2 regions of the Bartonella acomydis genome follow, and region 1 is predicted to be linked to the other one. Evidence: predicted binding sites of a transcription regulator. Region 1 holds the regulator's gene; the other holds the start of a gene.
The links. The regulator LexA, encoded in region 1, represses DNA repair genes until DNA is damaged. The targets are predictions, from matches to a motif close to TGTTCNNNNTGTGTTCNG.
Positions count from the first base shown of each region.

Region 2: a site for LexA is predicted at 4,977-4,994, ahead of ruvC (crossover junction endodeoxyribonuclease RuvC). Genes of this name have one in related genera too.

Region 1 covers NZ_BAABIY010000002.1:39,765-46,942, forward strand. The annotation lists gene murI (glutamate racemase) at 1-561, shown strand, start outside; gene rpsD (30S ribosomal protein S4) at 744-1,361, shown strand; gene ttcA (tRNA 2-thiocytidine(32) synthetase TtcA) at 1,634-2,512, shown strand; gene rimO (30S ribosomal protein S12 methylthiotransferase RimO) at 2,553-3,866, opposite strand; gene lexA (transcriptional repressor LexA) at 3,991-4,704, opposite strand; tRNA gene ABD909_RS00685 (tRNA-Lys) at 5,608-5,683, shown strand; gene ABD909_RS00690 (septal ring lytic transglycosylase RlpA family protein) at 6,147-7,031, shown strand.
Region 2 covers NZ_BAABIY010000012.1:29,971-37,148, reverse strand. The annotation lists gene ABD909_RS02035 (hypothetical protein) at 1-227, opposite strand, end outside; gene ABD909_RS02030 (helix-turn-helix domain-containing protein) at 560-928, opposite strand; gene ABD909_RS02025 (helix-turn-helix domain-containing protein) at 1,330-1,698, opposite strand; gene ABD909_RS02020 (thiamine phosphate synthase) at 2,255-2,911, opposite strand; gene ABD909_RS02015 (OpgC family protein) at 3,027-4,169, shown strand; gene ABD909_RS02010 (DUF1465 family protein) at 4,360-4,878, shown strand; gene ruvC (crossover junction endodeoxyribonuclease RuvC) at 5,045-5,554, shown strand; gene ABD909_RS02000 (hypothetical protein) at 5,551-5,730, shown strand; gene ruvA (Holliday junction branch migration protein RuvA) at 5,744-6,361, shown strand; gene ruvB (Holliday junction branch migration DNA helicase RuvB) at 6,375-7,178, shown strand, end outside.

The DNA of each region.
Region 1 (7,178 bases):
TTACGAGAAAAATTCCCCCATACTCTTTTTGTAGGAACAGTTCCTGCAATTAAATTAGCCGCTGAACAAACCAAATCTGGTTTTATTTCAGTATTAGCCACTCCTGGAACAGTTAAGCGTACTTATACGCATGAATTAATCAATTCTTTTGCTGCTCAATGTCATGTTCAGCTTGTTGGCAGTGAAAAACTTGCCGGATTTGCTGAAGATTATTTGCGTGGAAAGCCTGTAGATTTGAAAGAATTACGTCATGAAATTCTTCCCTGCTTTGTCGAGAAAAATGGCAAATATACTGATATTATTGTCTTAGCTTGTACGCATTATCCTTTTTTGCTTAGCTTTTTTCGTGAACAAGCTTTATGGCCTGTTGAATGGATTGATCCGGCAAAAGCTATCGCCAAACACACAAGGTCATTATTACCAGAAAGAGTGCGTTCCAAAAGCATAAAAAAACATAAAGATTTTGCTGTATTTACATCGCAAAATATAACTTCTTCAACGGCGCATTTGTTAAAAGGATTTTACTTAAATATCATGAAAGGAGTTGACTTTGGGATTTAAGATCAATAAAAGTGCTTGTGGCTTTTTTTCTTAAGAAAATGGCATTAATTGACGTGTCCCGTGGATAGTTTTGCCTATCATTATGTAAAAGTATCCTGTCAGTCTTTACATCCAAAGGCAGAGGAGGGCGCGTTTCCTTGAGATCTTCTAAGATCTTGTCTTTTATTTTTAAAGGAAATGCGATGAGTAAACGCGAAACAACGAAATATAAAATTGACCGCCGTATGGGAGAAAATATTTGGGGGCGTCCAAAATCTCCTGTTAATCGTCGTGATTATGGTCCAGGTCAGCATGGACAACGCCGTAAAGGAAAGCTTTCTGATTATGGTGTGCAATTACGTGCTAAGCAGAAATTAAAAGGATTTTACGGTGATATTTCGGAAAAGCAATTCCGTAAAACTTATGAAGAAGCTGCTCGCCGGCGTGGTGATACTGGTGAAAATCTCATCGGACTTTTGGAATCGCGTTTGGATGCTGTTGTCTATCGCGCTAAATTTGTGCCAACAATCTTTGCTTCTCGCCAATTTATCAATCATGGGCATGTTAATGTGAACGGGCGGCGCACAAATATTCAATCATATCGTTGTAAACCAGGTGATGTTATTGAAGTTCGTGAAAAATCAAAACAGCTTGTTTTGGTCCTAGAATCTGTGCAGTTAGCAGAACGTGATGTCCCTGAATATATTGAAGCAGATCATAAACAAATGAAAGCAACGTTTTCCCGTGTTCCTGCTTTTGCGGATGTTCCTTATGCTGTGCAAATGGAACCGAATTTGGTTGTTGAGTTTTATTCCCGTTAAATTTTCTATGGAGGTATGTTGCTCTTTTTTGTTTTAGTATATGCTCAAAAGTGGCGCATCGCTTTATAGTTTTTAAAGTTAACAAATAGCCTTTATGAATGGTGCTATATCAAGTTTATTGTTATATGTAGCAATATGACTTGTGTAGCTCCATTTCTTTTTTATTTATCTTATTTTATAGGTGCGCTGAGTATCTTTTAAAGCTGTATGATGTCTGTTGTTGTCTCTGTTATTCTTGCAGAAAGCTACTTATTGTGCAGGATTATGCTATTATGGATAATATTTCAGTCGAATATCAAACAATGGAAGAGAATGGTAAAAAGACAGCTTCTTTGCTGAGAGGAATTAATGATTGTCATCCGATTTTTCGGGATGCTCCTTCGACTGTAGAATTTCATAAACTACGTAAACGGCTTTTACGTCATGTGCGGCAAGCATTGGATGATTTTTCTATGCTTTCCTCAGGAAAAAAATGGCTTATTGCTTTATCGGGTGGCAAGGATTCTTATGGTTTGCTTGCACTTCTTTTAGACTTAAAATGGCGTGGTCTTTTACCTGTTGAAATTTTGGCTTGTAATCTTGATCAAGGACAACCAGGTTTTCCAAAACACATTCTTCCAGATTTTTTAAATTCTTATCAAATTCCATATCGCATTGAATATGAGGATACTTATTCTATTGTTACGGATAAATTAGTGGAAACACAAACTTATTGTTCACTTTGTTCTCGATTGCGGCGCGGTAATTTGTATCGTATAGCACGTGAAGAGGGATGTTCTGCATTAGTTCTTGGACATCATCGTGATGATGTTTTAGAAACGTTTTTTATGAATTTATTCCATGGTGGTCGATTAGCAGCTATGCCTGGAAAGCTTATAAATAACGAAGGAGATCTTTTTGTTTTGCGTCCTCTCGTTTATGCTGCTGAGGAAGATATGGAAAAATTTTCACAAGCAATGCAGTTTCCTATTATTCCTTGCAATCTTTGTGGTAGTCAAGATGGTTTACAACGCAATGCAATGAAAAAAATGCTAAAAGATATTGAAAAAAGAATGCCAGGACGTAAAGATACCATGATTCGCGCTTTAGCAAATATCCGCTTAAGTCATTTGCTCGATAAAAAAAGTTTTGATTTTGCAAACTTATTATAAAGCTGAATTATGGAGCATAGTGAAATCTTAAATTTTATCTTTAAACAGCAATCCCATAAAGGTCATAAGCATCTGATTTTTCAATTTTGACTGTAACAAATTCACCAACACGAAGTGGTCGTCGTGATGATATGTGTACAACACCATCTATTTCTGGAGCATCATATTGGCTACGGCCTTTAGCAATTTTTCCTTGACTTTCATCGATCAAAACTTGGAGTCTTTTTCCGATTTTCTTCTTTAAAAGCTGTGTAGAAATTTGTTGTTGTTTTGCCATAAAGCGATGCCAGCGACTTTCTTTTACTTCTTCAGAAATATTTTCTAGTCCTAAATCATTGGCGACAGCACCTTTGATTCCTTCATATTTAAAACATCCCGCGCGTTCAATTTTTACTTCTTCTAGCCATTCAAGAAGTATATTAAAATCTTCATTTGTTTCGCCTGGAAAGCCAACAATAAATGTTGATCGTAAAGCGAGATCTGGACAAATTGCTCTCCACTTTTCAATTCTACGATTTGTTTTTTCCATAAGAGCAGGACGTTTCATATTGCGTAAAACAGTTGGTGATGCATGTTGAAAAGGTATATCCAGGTAAGGGAGAATTTTTTTTGCCGCCATAAGCTCAATAACTTCATCTACATGAGGATAAGGATAAACATAATGCATGCGTATCCAAATGCCCATATCACCAAGTTCACGGCAAAGATCAAAAAATTTTGCTTTTACACTGCGGTCTTTCCAAGGACTTTCAAGATATTTAAGATCAATACCATAAGCACTGGTGTCTTGTGAGATAACTAGGAGCTCTTTTACACCAGCTTTTACAAGCTTTTCAGCTTCGCGAAGAACATCATCGACAGGGCGTGAAATAAGATCACCACGTAGAGTAGGGATAATACAAAAACTACATCGATTAGAACAACCTTCAGAAATTTTTAAGTAAGCATAATGGCGAGGTGTTAAACGAATACCTTGTGGAGGAACTAAATCGATAAATGGATCATGAATAGGAGGAATTGCTGTATGAACAGCTTCTATAACACTTTCGTAATCCTGTGGTCCTGTAATAGCTAATATATTAGGATGGTTTTGGCGAATAACATCAGGATCCGCACCAAGACAACCAGTCACAATAACTTTACCATTTTCTTTGAGTGCTTTATCAATATTGGTTAATGATTCATTTCGAGCAGAATCAAGAAAACCACAAGTATTTACAACAACAACATCAGCACCTTGATGTTTCCGTGAAATTTCATAACCTTCAGACCGCAGTCTTGTAATAATTCGTTCAGAATCTACCAATGCTTTTGGACATCCCAGAGAAACGAAACTAATACGAGGTGCTGTCATGATAATCCTGCAACTTTATAATTATTAAATTTTCATTTGCTGTTTTTAATTCATTAAAAATAAAAATGCTCTTTATCTTTGACACATATGCAATATAAATTACCATAAAGCTATTTTTTTATTTTTAATATTTGCGAATGAGTCCAATCAGTTTACCCTGTATCTGTATACGTTCAGATCCATATATCCGCGTTTCATAATGAGGGTTTGCTGCTTCTAATGCAATGAAAGCGCCTTTGCGTCGATAACGTTTTAAAGTTACTTCTTTGTCATCAATGAATACAATAACAATTTCACCTGATGTTGCTGTGCTCTGACGTTTGACAATAATAATATCCTTATCAAAAATACCAGCTTCGATCATAGAATCATCTCTAACTTCTAATGCATAATGCTCGCCTAAATTAATCATATCTGGTGGTAAGGAGAGGGAGCCTGTTTGTTGCAATATAGTGGAAATGGGCATATTTGCTGCAATACGCCCCATAATAGGAATAGTGACATTTTTTGTTTTTTCTTCCTCAAAATTATCAAGATCATTGAAGTTTTTTGATATTTTTCTTTTATTTTTCTCTATCATATTGGGAGAAATTTTACGCGCTAAAGAAAGATTAAATGTTATTTTATCAGGAAGTCGAATCACCTCTACTGCACGGGCACGATTTGGCAAACGACGTATAAAGCCCCGTTGTTCTAGGGCTATCATGAGCTTATGAATGCCAGATTTTGAAGAAAGCTCTAATGCTATTTTCATTTCATCAAAGGAAGGAGGAATACCAGTTGCTTTCATATGATTATGAATAAACAACAGTAGTTCATATTGTTTACATGTTAGCATTCAATATTCCCATCAAAAGAACAAAAAATGAAGAAAAGAAAATATATGTGCTTATAATTATGCTGTAATTTTATAAGATAAAATAAAAATATTTATTTCTTATTTATTTTATAAATTTTATTTTATCTATATTAAAAATATTTTTACTATATTGTATTGCATATACAAATATTAACACACGTGAGAAATAAAATTTAAAAACATATTTTTTCTCTCTTTCATAAGACGTATTAACCTAAAATAAATTATGTCACCTATTGAAAGAAAGATTCTTGAAAAAAATTAGCTATTTCATAATTTTACCATACAGAGCTCAAGTAAACGATATTTTGCTTATTTGGTCAGAAAAGCTAGCGTATTGCATATTATTCCACGATAATTATTTAAAAAAATATTGAGTGACAATTTTATTGTCAGGAGTGATATTTTCAATTTGTATTAAACTTTTCCGATTTATCTTTGCTTTGTTTTCCTTATAATAATGAGATTTTCCAATATGCACTTATTGTCCATTAGAAAAGTTGCACTCATATATATTTTTAGTAAGATGTGCTGCCTATCTTTCAGCTAATATATTTTTTCTTTTGCCCTATGTATTAAACTCAACAATGGAGCATATCGCTGTTTTCTTCGGTGTTGTGATTAACCATATTTACCGTTTTTATAATATGCATGTTTTCGTATTTTAAAAGTTATAATGTATTTTATGTCTAAATTTTTCTTTTTATTCGAACTTAAAATGGAGAAAAAAAGATTGTATCCACAGTGATCGAGAAAGGAGAAAGGCCAGAAAAGTATTGATAACTAAACCGAATAATAATATTTTTTGCAAAAGGTGTTGACCAAATGAAAAGTCAACCGTATGTTCCTCTCACTTTCTACAGAGCAGAATAGCTTTTGTGGGAGCGCGTAGCTCAGTTGGTAGAGCAACTGACTTTTAATCAGTAGGTCCAGGGTTCGAATCCCTGCGCGCTCACCAACTCTAAATAAGATCAATGAATTTCTACAAAAGTTTTAGGAATTTTTGTTGCTTTGGTTCTTTAAATTTACTTTTCTGTACGCTCCGAACCTTTTTAAGTTTTTTATTGATTTTATGCTAAGCGTTTTCTATTAGCATTTTCGATTAAAGTGACCTCATGGGGTTATGATTGTTTTCTCATAATCAAAATAACTGGCCAATCATTATAGAAAATATCCTTTATTTATAAAATATTGATTTCTTTATTTTTTTAATTTATTTACCCTTTCCATGACAGAGATATATTTTTGTGGAAATGTAAAAATATTAACGATATATTAATTTCTTGATAAATGGTTAATTTTAAGGCTATTATGTATACGTGAGGGGAATCATCTAAAAATGTGAATTTCCTTATCGTATACAGAAGGTGCGATGTGATTTTTTGCAGTAAATACTCAATTAAAAATAAGCGGGCTGGCAAATGCTTTTAAATAGCAAAAAGAAATTTACTTCTATTTTTAATTCAACATTTCAATTTCTTTCTGTAGTCGTTGTATCCCAGTTATTGGTGTCTTGCTGCGCAAGCCAAACCGCACACTTTATCATAAAAAGTTTTTATAACAAGAAAGCGATTGATGACGCGCAAACTGCTGTTCTTCCTAAAAAAAATCCAAGTGAGCAAAATCAATTAAGAGAAAAGAAAAAAAAGGGACGAGCTATTGTCGGTAAACCTTACCAAATAAAAGGGAAGTGGTATTATCCCCGAAATGATCCAACCTATCAACGTATTGGAGAAGCATCATGGTATGGTTCAGATTTTCATGGACGTTTAACCGCAAACGGTGAGGTTTATGATATGAATCTTTTGACCGCTGCACACCCCACAATGCCTTTACCAAGTTATGCTCGTGTTACGAATCTAAAAAATGGTTCTTCACTCATTGTTAGAGTAAATGATCGTGGTCCTTTTATGAAAGATAGAATCATTGATTTATCAAAACAAGCTGCGGAAATACTTGGTTATGCAAATGCAGGTGTAGCAAATGTTAAAGTGGAATATATTTCTGAAGCACCTGTTGGTTATTATGATGCTGCCTATTTAATGGCTTCTTACACGTCAGGGAATAACACGTCATCCTCACTCACCTTGGCAGATATTTCGAAAGAAAAAGAAGATATCGTACTAAAGAAATTTGTTACAAATAGTCAGGAACAGTCAGGAGAGGCCGTTATTGCACAAAAACGGTCTTATAAAAATCTTTCAGTAACATTGCCAGAAAACGGTCCAGTTTTGCTTAATAAGCCGACGGTATTTGAGCAAGTTGCTTTAATTAATAAGTTAACTAAAAAAATAACAGTTAACTGATTACAGTTATTTAAAAAAGTAATATTTGTTTCTGATCATCTATAAGTTAAGATTATAGATGATCAGGATTTGTCATTATAATAAGCTCTTCATTACAAACAAAAAAATGAAATTATTTCTTATTCTGAAATAAGGTAATGCTCTACT
Region 2 (7,178 bases), on a different contig from region 1:
AAATCGACAAATAAAGGCGTAAAATTGTCTGCTGTATTACTTTTCTTTATAAGAATTGTTGTTGTCGCTGGTGGTAAAGGTCTTTTAATACTGCTAATATAATCATTAGCAATGAATTTTGCAGTATTCTTCGTAATACCTTGACCAACATAATTTGATGAGTAAACCCCTACAGATGCACAACCAGCTGCCAACACAAGTGGTGGCAGAAATAAATATTTTAACATCTTCATTCCCCTTTTTATTTTTACTTTCTCTTAGGAAGCTTTCACACGAGATAAGAAAAACAATTTTTCTATCGTTATACTACTACATATCGTTACCTCATCAAGTGTTTATTCATCAATATTTATACATTGTTTAAAGAACTGTTATTATTTTTCATAAGACTGAAAACTTATGTGTAACAGACAAATAAAAATTGCATGGTACTCTTCCAGATTTACCCAATAAATTTTTAAGCGCTGCTCTTTGGGAGATGTTTTTCAAGAATGTGTGATGTATGCAGATGCACATAGCCTTTAGGGTGATCAGAGTTTTGGGGGCGTGTGCATGGTGTTTAAAAGCTTTCATTTTGTTCACAGAGCAATTGTAAAATTGCTTTGCGTTTTACAGAGGTTAGAACTCTAAATCTTTTGAGCAGCAGATATTCCTCTCTGCTGGAGATGATGTCATCATGAGAAGCGGGTGCATGTTGTTTTGTCGAGGTATTGGCATAGAAAAAGGCTATGGGGACATTTAAAAGATCAGCAATTTCCTGCAGGCGTCCGGCACTCACACGATTTAAGCCTTTTTCATATTTTTGAATTTGTTGAAAGCTGACCCCTAAATGTTGACCTAATGTTTTTTGAGACATTTTCAGCATGTTTCGTCTCAAGCGAATTTTTTTACCAATGAAAATGTTGTTATAAGGATTTTTACCTTGCATTTCCCCCTCCCGCCGGTTGCGAGCGCCCTCGCATTGGTATTCCGGGAGTAACAAGTACTGACCTCGAATCAGCATTTTGCTTTTAGTGCTGGTAAGCACTTGGACATAGCAAAATCTCCCGGAATCCCGGGATGCCCACATAAGTGGGGTAATTTTTATGTATCGAGGTTTCGGGCTTGTTTTCCCTATTGGTCGGTGCGTATGCGACCAAAACACACTTTTATTCATAAAGTAATTTGAGAAGATTGGCAATAAAAATGAACACAGCCTTGTTTTAGGGGAATTGGAGCATTTTTAATGTCATTAAAACATACTCGTAAAGGGAGCTGCTTTAATTGAGTCATGCATGCAGATGCACAGAGCCTTTAGGGTGAATAAAGTCTGTGGGGCATGCATGATGTTTAAAAGCTTTCATTAGGATCACAGAGCAATTGTAAAATTGCTCTGCGTCTTACTGTCGTGAGGACTCTAAATCTTTTGAGTAGCAGATATTCCTCTCTGCTGGAGATGATGTCATCATGAGAGTGGGGCGTATATTGTTTTGTGGAGGTATTGGCATAGAAAAAGGCTATGGGGACATTAAGAATATCAGCAATTTCCTGCAGGTGTCCGGCACTCACACGATTTAAGCCTTTTTCATATTTTTGAATTTGTTGAAAGCTTACGCCTAAATGTTGACCTAAGGCTTTTTGAGTCATTTTCAGCATGTTTCGTCTCAAGCGAATTTTTTTACCAATGAAAATGTCGTTATGAGGATTTTTACCTTGCATTTCCCCCTCCCGCTGATTGCGAGCGCCCTCGCATTGGTATTCCGGGAGTCTAAAACTGAACCTAAATCAGCATTTTGCTTTTAGTGCTGGTAAGCGCTTGGACATAGCAAAATCTCCCGGAATTCCGGGATACCTGCAAAGCAGGGTAAATTCATGTTTAGGTTTTGGGTTTTAGAGCCCTATTGGTCGGTGCGTATGCGACCAAAACACCCTTTCATTCATAAAGTAATTTGAGAGGATTGGCAATAAAAATGAAGAAAGCTTTCTGCCTCTCAAATTTTTATGGGACGTCTAAAACCATTCTTAACGTAAGATAGAAAAACGGCTTGTTCTCTTCTTTGTATGCAGATGTGAAATTATGGTGAAGGAAAAAGCCTCTCATGATGCTGGAATGACACCATTATAGGTTTGGATATCTTGTGTCTTCGGTCTGTTTATAATTTTTCACAAAATCGTCTCTTGCCTGTTTGTTGCATGTATTCTTGTTGGCTTAGTACAAGTTAGGTGAGGGATTGTGTGTTCTGCGTGTATGTTGTTTTGATGTTTTCCCCCCATATTACAAGGGTGTGTTTTTACATTTTTCTTGCATCATTTTAAGAAGCGGCAAGGGATTGTTGTTTCCAAAGACGACTTCTTCCACGGCGATAAATTCACAGGCCGTCTTTAGCACTTCATCAAAGTTTGCAAAGTCGCTGCCTGCTTGGATAATGGCGGGGATTTCCATGATCTCTGCCCACCATTCTGCCAGTTGCAAATTGCGTGGATGCGGATGCGGCTTTTTATCAGCGCCGAGTTTGCCAAAGAATAAATAGTCAACACCGGCTTCTCCTGCAACCATGGCATTATGGCGATTACGGATATTGCCAAAGCCGATGATCTTTTGTTCCTTTTTTTGAGGATGCTCTTGAACAAGAGCATTAAGATCATTCTCTATATGCAAACCATCAGCCTTGATACGCCCTGCAATGCGGCTGTCACCAGCAATGAGCAGAGCTGCGCCATGGTTTTGAATATCTTGTACGTAAGTTTGCGCTTGTTTTTGTAAAAAAGCTTCATCACCCGTTTTAGAGTCATAAACAATCACGCATGCAAAAGACTTTGTTTGTAAAATTGGCTGTAAAAAAGCAGGCATGATGGTGCGCCGAACGTCTAATGTCAAAACCAATTGAGGAAAAGAAGGGGAAACAACCAATTTATTCTCTTGTTTTGTCATACAAAAATCCTCAACTCTTCAATAAAGAAATTTGACTCTTATAATTAAAGCTTCATTTTATAAAGGTTCTTTGCTAAAATAAACGATTGTTTTTGTGATTTTTAAGGGTTCATTGATGGGTTACCAAAGCGTTTTAAACCATAATACCCATCTTGTGGATCGTGATACACGTATTGATGTTTTTCGTTCTTTCGCTTTATTGACGATTTTCATCAATCATATTCCCGGAACCCTCTATGAATCTATCACCCATAGAAATTTCGGTTTTTCAGATTCAGCGGAGGTGTTTGTTTTGCTTTCAGGCGTCTCTCTTGGACTCAGTTTCCATGCGCGTTTACAATACAAATCGTTTTCTTTCATTGTGCGTAAACTTTGCTACAGAGCTTTGCAGCTTTATGGCGCCTATCTTTTTACCACCTTTGTCACTTTAAGCCTTTTTTTTGCTGCCTTTTTATTATGGCGGGAAGAAAAATTGTTATCGATGAACAACATAGGGCTGTTTGTTAGCCAACCACTCACGGCATTTTTGCATAGCTTAAGCTTGGGGCATCAATTGGGTTATAATAATATTTTGCCACTTTATATGGTCTTGATGCTGTTTGCTCCTTTTGTTCTTTATTGCAGCGCTAAACATAAAGGGCTGCTGCTTTTGGGCTCGTTTATGCTCTATTTGGTTTGCGGATTTTATGAAATTGCGCCCCCTTCTTACCCCATACAGGGACAGTGGTTTCTAAATCCTTTGTCTTGGCAATTGTTATTTGTCATAGGATTCACCAGCACTGTATCTCTCAAACAAGGAAAAAGCATCGCTTTTCAGCCTTTTGTCGTTGTGGTGGCAGTTTTCTATCTTGTGCTGTCCTTGTTATGGGTGCGTTTGAATTGGTGGGGAGTTTTGGGCTGGCTTGGCTGGTCTTCTCCTTTGCTTAATTTTAATAAAAGCTTTTTAAGTTTGCCGCGCTTGTTCCATATTCTTGCAATGGCAACCGTGATCCTTTGTTTGCCACGCTTGCATAATTGGTTTTATGTCTCCAAGAAAAATCCTTTAGCAATTTTAGGCAAACATAGTCTCCCCGTTTTTATGACAGGCACTGTTTTCGCTATGTTGGGACAAATTTTAAAAACAGTGATGACAGCAACGTTTTTTTCCGATAGTCTCTTGATCATAAGTGGTATTGCTCTGCAATTTGCTATCGCCTATTATTGGGAAAAGCGTCGATCTGTGCAACGGTTTTCCTCAAGTAGATCTTTTTGTTCGTAACATTTAGGATTTTGAGACGTTAACCTTAGTATAAAAAGCGCGTTGCATGAGAGTTTTAAAAGAGGTACTCAATTTAAAAAAGCATTCTACACAAGCTAGATTAAAAGAAACTTTTTGAGATAAAGAAACTTTTTAATTATCATTTCGTTGAGTGTTGTAATTTTTGTGTTGATATTTGGAGTATAAAAGCGTGAGCGTATATAAACGTCCTTATGATGAACCCATTATCATGATCGAACATGATGCTTTCGAAAATGCTTTTAACCGCCTTTATGAAGAAACAATGGCGTTGATTGAAGAAACTGCGACTTATATTGATACAGAAGGGAAATTTGCAGCGCGTTCTTTTTCAACAGAAATTTCTGCAATCTATGCCAAGGAAGCTATGTATTTAAGCACAAGGTTGATGCAAATTGCTTCTCAACTCCTCTTACTTCGTGCCGAGCGCGAAGGAGAAATGACACTAGAACAAATACAAAAAGAACTCGCTAAAGTCTCGCTTCATACACCAACCTTGCAATCGGAAAATGCCCATTGGCAAGAGTTACCAGAACTTTTCCGCTACTTTGTTGCGCGCTCATTGCGTTTGGAGGCACGTATGCAATATATGCGTATTGGCAAGGAAAATGGTTCTGCTGATGTTTTGGAAGAAGATAATCCAGTAGGCAAACAAATCGAATTGCTGAAAACAGCATTTAGGCATTCTTAGAAAATTTACTGGGAAAATTTGCCAGCACATTGCTTGTTCCTTTGTTATGTGCGCATTTCTTAAGACGCATTTCAGCCATTTTGCTGCATTTTGCGGTGTGTTTGCTTTGTTTTCTTAGCCTTCTCATATCTTTTAAAGCGCAGAAAAACTGTATAAACTAAAAATTATGGCAGAGACGATTCGTATTATAGGTATTGATCCCGGATTACGGCGTACAGGGTGGGGTGTTATCGATCTCTCCGGTAATCGCTTTCAATTTGTGGCAGCGGGAACGCTTTCTTCTGATGTACGCTGTGATCTTGCTTCTCGGTTATGCCAGCTCTACAGAGGACTTTCAGAGATTGTCCATCAATTTATGCCCCATGAAGCCGCCGTGGAACATGTGTTTGTTAATAAAGATGCTACAGCAACGCTAAAACTTGGACAAGCGCGTGCTATTGCTCTACTGGTTCCTGCACAAGGAAATCTTCCCGTTTTTGAATATGCTCCAAATAAAGTCAAAAAATCTGTTATTGGTGTTGGACATGGCGATAAAGAACAAATTCATATGATGGTAAAGGTTTTGCTGCCACGGGCTGAATTTGATAGCAGTGATGCAGCTGATGCGCTTGCGCTTGCTCTATGCCACAGCATGCACCGTACTAGTTTCTCTCATCGTTTAAAGGTTATGGCATGAACGACAAATTACAGAGTTTTTTTCAATACAGCTTTGCTGTTTATGGTATGATAATAAAGATTTTGCTGCTACGTGCTGAATTTGATAACAGTGGTGGGGCGGAGGTGTTTGCTCTTTGTTTGCCTGTGTGCTGTAAGGGTGTCAATAAATCTTATCCTATAAAGGTTGTGATATGATTGGAATTACAGCATGATTGGAAAATTGAAAGGGACTCTTGAACATATCTTTGATGATCATATTCTTGTTGATGTTCATGGGGTGAGTTATGTTGTTTTTGTGTCAAATCGGCTACGTTCTTCTTTACCAGCTGTTGGAGAGGCGTTAAGTCTTTTTATTGAAACTCATGTGCGTGAAGAAGCCATTCGCCTTTTTGGTTTTGCAACAAGAGTTGAACAAGAATGGTTTTGCATGCTGCAAAATGTTCCTGGTGTGGGGGCTAAGGTGGCCTTGGCAATTTTGGGCACTTTTTCGTCAGATGAATTGGCACAAGTAATTGCTCTCAACGATGTTGCAATGATCAGTCGTGCTCCAGGCGTTGGTAAAAAAGTCAGTGAAAGAATTGTCCGCGAACTAAAAAGCAAAACGCTTCCTTTTAACGAAAACGCGCTTCGTAGTTCTGCTGTTCCTCATTTGGAGGTGACAAATCAACCTACAAATGAAGCACTTTCTGCTTTGCTCAAGCTCGGTTTTGAACGAGAGAAAGCAGCGCAGGCTCTTGCTTTAGCGATGAACGCTCTTGAAGGCGAAACGCTTTCTGCCGCACTGCTTATTCGCCATAGTCTTAAATTGCTTTCTCCTCCTACTTGAATAAAAGGTTACAATGCACAAAGATGAAGATCAACGCCTTTTGGATGCTGCTCCCCTGCCTAACGATCCAGATCGTTCTTTGAGGCCGCAAGTTCTCGATGATTTTATTGGACAAGAAGCAGCGCGGGCCAATTTAAAAATATTTATTGAAGCTGCAAAAGCACGCCAAGAAGCTCTCGATCATGTGTTGTTTGTTGGACCACCAGGCCTTGGAAAAACAACACTCTCACAAATTATGGCTAAAGAATTGGGAGTTAATTTTCGCTCAACCTCAGGACCGGTCATTGCCAAAGCAGGAGATTTAGCTGCTCTCTTGACCAATCTAGAAGAACGCGACGTGCTGTTTATTGATGAAATTCACCGTTTAAATCCGGCTATTGAAGAAATCCTTTATCCAGCCATGGAGGATTATCAACTAGACCTGATCATTGGGGAGGGACCTGCTGCGCGCTCGGTGAAAATTGATCTTGCGAAATTTACCTTGGTGGCGGCAACCACCCGTTTGGGACTTTTAACCACACCATTGCGAGACCGTTTTGGCATTCCAATTCGTCTCAATTTTTATACTATAGAAGAATTGGAATATATCGTTCAACGCAATGCACGGCTTTTTGCTGTCCAGATTAGTGAAGATGGTGCCCATGAAATCGCACGACGAGCACGCGGTACGCCACGAATTGCCGGACGGCTTTTACGGCGGGTTTGCGATTTCGCATTGGTGCGACGGGCAGAAAAAATTGACCGTAAAGTTGCCGATGAAGCACTTTTGCGCCTTGAAGTGGATCATCTTGGACTCGATCCACTTGATCGTCGCTAT